DNA from 2 places in the Duganella sp. AC237 genome. Region 1 is predicted to be linked to the other one. Evidence: predicted binding sites of a transcription regulator. Region 1 holds the regulator's gene; the other holds the start of a gene.

Region 1 (4,209 bases):
AACCGGCGCCACCATCTGCACGATCGGCTGCTTGTGGGACTTGCCGATCACTGGCTCGGCGACCAGCGGTTTGCGGGTGCGCATCACGGTCTGGAAGTAGGCGCGGTCGGAGGCGTCGATGCCGACCCGGCCGGGCCGGACCGGGACGTCGGCGATCACCACGCCTTGCGGGCTGAGCACGAGCAGATCGTCGAACAGCGCCAGCACGGCGCGGTCCTGGTAGTAGGCGCGCAGCCGCTCGGTGGAGTTGGCGAGCTCGACCGGCTGATGGCGCGCCGACAGCGCGATGATGTCGAGCAGCATGGTCAGCTTGTCGTCGAGTTCCTCGGCGGTGCGGCCGATCAGCGCCGTTTGCTGGGTCAAAAGCACCTTGGTGAAGTCCGCCTTCATGCGTTGCATCTGAACCACGGTCACCAGCGCGATCATCAGGATCGACGTGATGCTGGTCGCCAGCGCAACTTTAGCCTTGATGCCAAGTGGCTTCATTTCATCCTTGTCGGGCGGGTCGGACATGAAATCGGAGAACTACGGAAGTGCTCAGGAATTCTCCTATCAATGCCCGACCTTGGCAACAATATTAACGCTGGGCAGCGGAGATGATCACGTCGGCGACTTTTTGCGGCTGCGACACCATCGGCACATGGCTCGATTTCAGCGTGATAGTGGTGGCGTTGATTTTCTTGGCGAACGCTTGCTGCAGGGCCGGATCGATCATGCGATCGTCGGACGCGGCGATGTAATAGTTCGCCTTGTTTTTCCAGGCCTCTACGGTGGTCTTGTCGGCGAAGGCCTTGGCGGCGATCGGACCCTGGGTGGCGGCGATCAGCGCGGCGGTGGCCGGCGCGACGTCCTGGGCGAAGTTGGCGGAGACCGACGCGGTCGGCAGCCACAGGAAACCGCCGGCGTCGGCCTGCAGGGTGGCGATACCTGGCGGCACGGCGTAGTCTTTGCCCAGGTCGGCGGTGGCCTGGCCTGCCGACGGTGCGAACGCGGCCACGTAGACCAGCGCCTTGACCTTGTCGCTGGTGCCCGCCTCGGTGATCACGGTGCCGCCCCACGAGTGGCCGACCAGCACTACTTTACCGGTTTGCGCGTCGATCACGCGCTGCGCGGCGGCGACGTCGTCGGCCAGCGAGGTCAGCGGGTTTTGCACGGCCACCACCTTCAAGCCCTTCGCTTGCAGCAGCGGGATGATTTTCTCCCAGCTGGAACCGTCGGCGAAGGCGCCGTGCACCAGTACCACGGTGGTGTCGGCGGCCGGCGCGGCGGCTTGGGCGGTCAGGACGGTGGAGGCCAGCAGGGCGGCGGCGATGATCGAGCGTTTCATGGTGATTCCTTTCGAGGTTGGTTGTTTGCGATTAAGTAGTGTGCTACTTGCTTGAGTTGAACTATAGCGAACAATCTAATAGCGCGCAATATAAATTTGACCGAATGTCGAAAATATTTTGCGGTCCCATGGCCGCCGGTACGAAAACGCTTGCAAGCAAGGCTGTCAGCAAGGCGAATACCTGATCGGCACAGTGCGGCATCGGCCAAAAGCGGCGACTAATGGTCTACACTGGGGGCATGATAAGAGACCTCCCCGCACTGGTGCTGCCCGGCGCCACCATCGACATCCTGAAGGCAAGTTGCGCCAACTGCAGCATGCATCAGCTGTGTCTGCCGATGGGACTGGGCAACGAAGACATGGAGCGGCTCGACCAGATCATCGGGCGCCGCCGCAAGGTCGCGCGCGGCAGCACCCTGTTCCGCATCGGCGATCCGTTCGTGAACCTGTACGCGATCCGGCTCGGGCATTTCAAGACCTACCAGGTCAACCGCGAGGGCGCCGAGCAGATCACCGGCTTCCAGATGGCCGGCGAGCTGCTGGGCATGGACGCCATCAGCACCGACCTGCACCATTGCACCGCCGTCGCGCTGGAGGACAGCGAGGTGTGCGAGATTCCGTTCGGCAGCCTGCAACAGCTTCTGGCCGACATGCCGACCCTGCTGCGGCATTTCCACCGCATGATGAGCCAGGAGATCACGCGCGAGCAAAGCGTCATGCTCCTGCTGGGCAATATGCAGGCGACGCAGCGCTTCGCCGCCTTCCTGGTCAACCTGTCGTCGCGCTACGAGGCGCGCGGCTACTCGCCCAACACCTTCCAGCTGCGCATGTCGCGCGAAGAGATCGGCAACTACCTGGGCCTGACGATCGAAAGCATCAGCCGCCTGCTGTCGAAGTTCAAGAAGGAAGGCCTGCTCCGCGTGAGCAACCGCGAAATCGAACTGCTCGACCCGCCCATGCTCAAAGCCATCACGGCCGGCACGCAGACCTGTCACTAGCGGTGACATGACCATGTAGACACGTAGGGCGGATTAGGCGAAGCCGTAATCCGCCATGCATGCGCCGCCGACGGAGCTTGGCGGATTACGCTACGCTAATCCGCCCTACGTGTCTCCACGTGCCCTCCACCGTTTGCGGAACTATTCCGCGCGCAGGGTCACGCTACGCTGCGCCGGCCAGCTCCAGGCGCCGGCAAGGCGCCAGTCGCGCTGTTCGCCTTCCACCAGCACCACCCAACGGCTGCGCTCGAGCATCGGCAGATTGATCTGGAAGCGGCCGAATTCGTCCGGCCGCACCACCAGTTGGATATCCTTGGCCGGCAAGGTGGCGTGCGACAGGCGCACGAACAAGCGTTCCGTCTTGCCGTGCTCGTCGCTATTGCGGCGCAGCTGGCCGGCCAGCATCCCTTGCGTGGCGTCGTAGCCGATCGACATCGACAACCCCAGCGAGCTGGCCAGGCGGTCGCGCCGCAAGTCCTGGTTGATGGCCTTGCCCTGCTTGTAGTAGTCGCCCACCACCAGCGCGTCCTGCCGCGTGAAGGCCAGGTAGCCGGTGTAGACGCCGGCGACGATGACGATCGCCGGCCCCGCCATCAGCAGCCACGGCCAGCGCTGCTTCCACCACGGCGTTGCCGTGCCATGCGATACCGATACGGTCATAATGCTCTCCTTAGCGCGGCACGATGAATACCGCGTCTTCCTTCACATGCAGCGACGGGTCGTCGACCGACGTCAGTTCGACGGCGATCTTGTTCGAGCCCGGATGGGCGGCGCCATGCGCCGTGCGCAGCCGGATCGGATGCGCCTTGGTGTCGGTGGCCTCGACCCGCACCAGCTCCGGCGTGACCTGGGCCAGCGTTGGAATGCCGCTGACGCGGATGCGGTAGGTCTGCGCCAGCTCCGACGTGTTCATGATCTGCAGCCGGTAGACGTTTTCGATCATGCCGTCCTCGACCTCGCGCCCCATGGCGCCGCGGTCGCGGATCACGTCCAGCTTGAGCGGCACGCGCAGGTACAGCGCAGTGCCGACGGCGGCCACGATCAGCGCCAGGATGGCGGCGTAGATCTGCACCCGGGGACGCAGGGTGCGCCGGCGGATTTGCATCGGCGTGTAGTGCATGGTCATGGCGCGCTCGGTGCTGTAGCGGATCAGCCCGCGCGGCAGGCCGACCTTTTCCATGACGCCGTTGCAGGCGTCGACGCAGGCGGCGCAGCCGATGCATTCGTACTGCAGGCCGTTGCGGATGTCGATGCCGGTCGGGCACACTTGCACGCACATCGAGCAGTCGATGCAGTCGCCGCCCTTGCCGGCCGCCTTCTTCGACAACGGCATGCGCGGCTCGCCCCGTTCGCCGGCGTAGGTGATGATCAAGGTGTCGCGGTCGAACATCGAGCTCTGGAAGCGGGCGTACGGGCACATGTACTTGCACACCTGCTCGCGCATCCAGCCGGCGTTGCCGTAGGTGGCGAAGCTGTAGAACACCACCCAAAACCATTCCCATGGGCCAAAGCTCAACGTCAGCACCTCGCCGGCCAGATGCTTGATCGGCGTGAAGTAGCCTACAAACGTGAAACCGGTCCACAGCGCCACCGCGCCCCAGGCTAGGTGCTTGGCGCTTTTCTTGGCGAACTTGGACGCCGACGGCGGCTGGCGGTCGAGCGCGATTCGCGCGCTGCGCTTGCCTTCGATCTTGCGCTCTATCCACAGGAAGATTTCGGTGTACACCGTTTGCGGACAGGCGAAGCCGCACCACACGCGCCCCGCGACTGCCGTCGCCAGGAACAGCAGATAGGCGCAGATGATCAGCAGCGCGGCCAGGTAAATGAAATCCTGCGGCCACAACACCAGGCCGAAGATGTAGAACTTGCGCGCGCCCAGGTCGA
Region 2 (4,209 bases), 300 kb from region 1:
AACCGGCGCCGAGGCGCGTTCCGATTTTTACGTGGTCGAGGCTCATGGCGGCATTCCTTTGATTCACATAGGCAAGTATCTCAATATACCCGTCCGTGCCGTTTAAAGGAATGCGCTGTCGTGGTGCCGCAACGTTAGCCGAATTTGACCAGGTTCAGCACCGGCAGCGGACCGCCGGGGAACTGCGCCAGACGTCCACCGCCATCGAGGGTGCCCAGATCGACGCCGGCGAATCCCAGTTGGTCGATCAACTGGCCGACGGTTTTCTTGGCGTCGGCGTCGTCGCCCGAGTAGAACAGCACGCGGCGCCCGCCCTCCGATTGCGGATCGCTTTGCAGCAGCGCGGCGCCCAGATGGTTGAAGGCTTTGACGACGCGGGCGCCGGGCAGCAGGTCGGCGATCACCAGGCTCGATGCGCGGCCCCCCAGGTCCACCGCTTTGAACGACGGCGCTTCGATCGCGTTGTTGGCGTCGACGACGATGCGGCCGTTCCAGGCGGGCAGATTGCGCACCGCCTCCGGGATGCGGCTCCACTGCACGGCGAGGAAGACCACGTCGGCCTTGGCCGCTTCCTCGATGGTGACGGGGCGGACGTTCGGCAGCTCCGCGTGCAGGGCGGCCAGCGATTCCGGGCCGCGGCTGTTGGCGATGGTGGCGGCGATGCCGGCCTTGGACAGGTTGCGTGCGATGGCGGAACCGATGGCGCCTGCGCCGATGATGGAGATGTTCATGATGTGTTTCCTTTCGTTGATTGGGTGTCGATGAGTTCAGTATGGCCGCCCGCACTTGCTACGGGTAGTCATAGCTTGGTAGTATCAGCTTCAAGCAAACGTTGAAAGCATCGCATTGGAAACCCTGTCCAACCTTGAGTCTTTCGTCCGCAGCGCGGAGTCGTCCAGCTTTTCGGCGGCGGCGCGTCGCCTGGCGCTGACGCCGGCCGCCGTCAGCCGCAATGTGGCGCAGCTGGAGCGCAACCTCGGCGTGCGGCTGTTCCAGCGCACCACGCGCGGGCTGACTCTGACCGAAGCCGGCGAGCGGTTCCTCAATTCCGTCGGCGCGGGTCTGGACGGCATCCAGGGCGCGATCGCGGAGGTCACTGCCAAGGCGGGCGAGCCGGCCGGCGTGCTGAAACTGAGCATGGCGCCGGGCTTCGGGTGCCGTCACGTGTTGCCGCTGATGCCGGCGTTTATGGCGCGCTATCCGGCGCTGACCCTGGACGTCCATGTGGAAAACCGGCGCGTCGATCTGGTGGCCGGCGGCTTCGATGCGGCGATCGGCGGCGGCTTCGAGCTGGCGCCGGGTGTGGTGGCGCGCGGGCTGATGCCGGTGCACGGCGTGCTGGTGGCATCGCCCGCGTATCTGAAGGGATGCAAGCCGCCGGTGACGCCGGCGGACCTGGCGGACCTCGACGCGATCGTCATGCGCTCGCCGCAGAGCGGCAGGGCCAAGACGTGGCAGATGCGCAATCGCGCCGGAGACGGCATGTCGGCGGTGCTGCGGCCGCGCGTGTTCCTGAACGATCCCGATGCGATCCGCACCGCTGCCTTGCTGGGCATGGGCGTGGCGATGCTGGCGATGACCGATCTGGGGACGCATCTGGACAGCGGCGAGCTGCAACGCGTGCTGCCCGACTGGTATCTTGATATCGGCGCGATCTCGCTATACTTCACCAGCCAAAAACTGATGCCCGCGAAGACGCGGGCGTTCGTGGATTTTATGACGGAAGCGTTCCGCGAACAGAAAATGGCGGAACGCTATTCGGCGGTTTAGAACCGCGTTTTAAAACCGATAGCCGACACCCACGCCGATCATCAGCGGATCGACCTTGACGCGGCTGGCCTTGGCGCCACCGATCATAACGTCGCTGCGGATCTGCGCTTTCTTGACGTCGAAGTTGAGCGACCATTGTTTGTCGATGGCGTAGTCGACGCCCGCCTGCACCACCAGTCCGACGCTGTCGTGTTCCAGGCTGGCCTGGCCGTTAAGCAGGCGCACCTTCGACAAGGTGGTGTAGTTGACGCCCGCGCCGAGATAGGGTTTGAGCGGCGCGTCCGGCGTGAAGTGGTACTGCAACAGCAGCGACGGCGGCAGGTGCTTGAAGGTGCCGATGTTGGACCCGTCAAGATAGACGTTATGCTTTTGCGGATAGGTCAGCACCAGCTCCGCCGCCAGGTTGGCGGTGAAGAAGTAGGCGACGTCGAATTCGGGGATGGTCTTGTCGCTGACGGTGATGCGGTCCGACGCGCCGACGCCGCCGACCGGGTCCGACTTGTCGGCCGTGTTCAGGTTCACCGCGCGCACGCGCACCAGCCATGGCGCTTTTGGCGACTCCTGCGCCACGGCGGTATCGATTGCGGCACCCGTCAGGCCCAGGGTGGCCATTACTGCTGCTGCGATTGCTTTGGTCTTGCTCATTTCACTTCCTCTTTGATGTCGTCATGGTTTAGTCACTCGGTAACGATTCAAAGTCTATTGATCTGGAGCACGAAAAACTTTGATCCAAGTCAAGAATGGAAATATTCCATACATGCTGCAGAGTTAATGTAGTGGGTGTAGTATCACCAGCGGTGTAATCGGCAACCAGAATCCAGGAGAAGTGCATGGCTAAATTGAACGTCAACGGCGCGGTGCGCGAATTCGAGGCGGAGGATGACACGCCGTTGTTGTGGGTCATACGCGAACAACTGGGGCTGACCGGCACCAAGTACGGCTGCGGCGTGGCGCAATGCGGCGCCTGCACCGTGCATATCGACGGCGAACCGACGCGCAGCTGCGTGCGGCCGGTGTCCACCGTCACCGCCGAACAAAAGATCACCACCATCGAGGGCTTGTCCAAGGACGGCTCGCACGCGATCCAGAAGGCCTGGGCCGCGCTGGACGTGCCGCAGTGCGGCTTCTGCCAGTCCGGCATGATCATGGCCGCCGCCGCGCTGATACGCGACAAGCCGAAGGCCACCGACGCCGACATCGATATGGCGATGACCAATATCTGCCGATGCGGCACTTACAACCGGGTGAGGGCGGCGATCCATGTGGTGGTCAAGGGCGGCGATCCGAAAAGCGCCGGCCTGAATATCCAGCACGTGGAAGGAGGCAAGGTATGAGCGGCGCACCTGTAAGTTCGGTCTCGCGTCGCGGCTTCCTCAAGGGCGCGGCCGTCGGCAGCCTGGTGGTGGCGTTTCATATTCCATTCGAGGCGGTGGCGCAGGGCGCGCCGGCCTCCAAGGGCACGCCCGAGGTCAACGCCTGGGTGGTCGTCAAGCCGGACGACACGATCGTGATCCGCATCGCCCGCTCCGAGATGGGCCAGGGCACGCTGACCGGCCTGGCGCAACTGGTGGCCGAGGAGCTGGACGCCGACTGGAGCAAAGTCACCACCGAATATCCGACCCCGGGGCAGAACCTGGCGCGCAAACGCGTCTGGGGCAGCTTCTCCACCGGCGGCAGCCGTGGCATCCGCGAATCGCACGACCTGGTACGCAAGGGCGGCGCCACCGCGCGCACCTTGTTGGTGCAGGCGGCCGCCGATGCGTGGAAGGTGCCCTCGTCCGAATGCGTGGCGGCCGTCAGCGTGATCACGCACGAGGCGAGCGGACGCTCCATCAGCTACGGCAAGGTGGCGGAGGCGGCGTCGAAGCTGAGCCCTCCGGCGGAGGTGATGCTGAAGGATCCGAAGGACTGGAAGCTGGTCGGCAAGCGCCTGGCGCGCCTGGACACGGTGGACAAGACCACCGGGGCGCAAATCTACGGCATGGACATCAAGATGCCCGGCCTGCTCAACGCGGCCATCAAGGATTGTCCGGTGTTCGGCGGCACCGTCAAGAGCTTCGACGCGAGCGCGATCGAAAAGCGTCCCGGCGTGAAGAAGGTGTTCAAGGTCGGCGACAGCGCGGTCGCGGTGGTGGCCGACACATGGTGGCGCGCCAAGTCGGCTTTGGATGCCTTGCCCATCGAATGGGACAAGGGGCCGAACGCGAATTTGTCGAGCAAGGACGTGGCGGCGACGTTGAAGGCGGCGCTCGACGCGCCCGACGCCGTGGTCGGCAATTCGAACGGCGACGCCAGGGCTGCGATCAAGTCGGCCGCGCGCACCATCGAGGCGGTGTATTCGTACCCGTGGCAGAACCACGCGACGATGGAGACCATGAACGCAACCGCGCTCTGGACGCCGGAGCGTTGCGAAGTGTGGACGCCGACGCAAAACGGCGA

What was found. The regulator FNR, encoded in region 1, switches genes on or off when oxygen is low (the NO sensors DNR and NnrR bind a similar motif). The targets are predictions, from matches to a motif close to TTGATNNNNATCAA.
Region 2: AC0IYS_RS02005 (OmpW/AlkL family protein) is a predicted target of FNR. The motif match lies at 2,495-2,508, and genes of this name have one in related genera.

Annotation. Positions count from the first base shown of each region.
Region 1 is NZ_CEEDEW010000003.1:90,596-94,804, forward strand. It holds gene AC0IYS_RS00745 (response regulator) at 1-513, opposite strand, end outside; gene AC0IYS_RS00750 (alpha/beta fold hydrolase) at 578-1,327, opposite strand; gene fnr (fumarate/nitrate reduction transcriptional regulator Fnr) at 1,567-2,325, shown strand; gene AC0IYS_RS00760 (FixH family protein) at 2,467-2,985, opposite strand; gene ccoG (cytochrome c oxidase accessory protein CcoG) at 2,996-4,209, opposite strand, start outside.
Region 2 is NZ_CEEDEW010000003.1:386,655-390,863, forward strand. It holds gene AC0IYS_RS01990 (methyl-accepting chemotaxis protein) at 1-46, opposite strand, end outside; gene AC0IYS_RS01995 (NADPH-dependent F420 reductase) at 135-731, opposite strand; gene AC0IYS_RS02000 (LysR family transcriptional regulator) at 847-1,770, shown strand; gene AC0IYS_RS02005 (OmpW/AlkL family protein) at 1,780-2,415, opposite strand; gene AC0IYS_RS02010 ((2Fe-2S)-binding protein) at 2,601-3,104, shown strand; gene AC0IYS_RS02015 (xanthine dehydrogenase family protein molybdopterin-binding subunit) at 3,101-4,209, shown strand, end outside.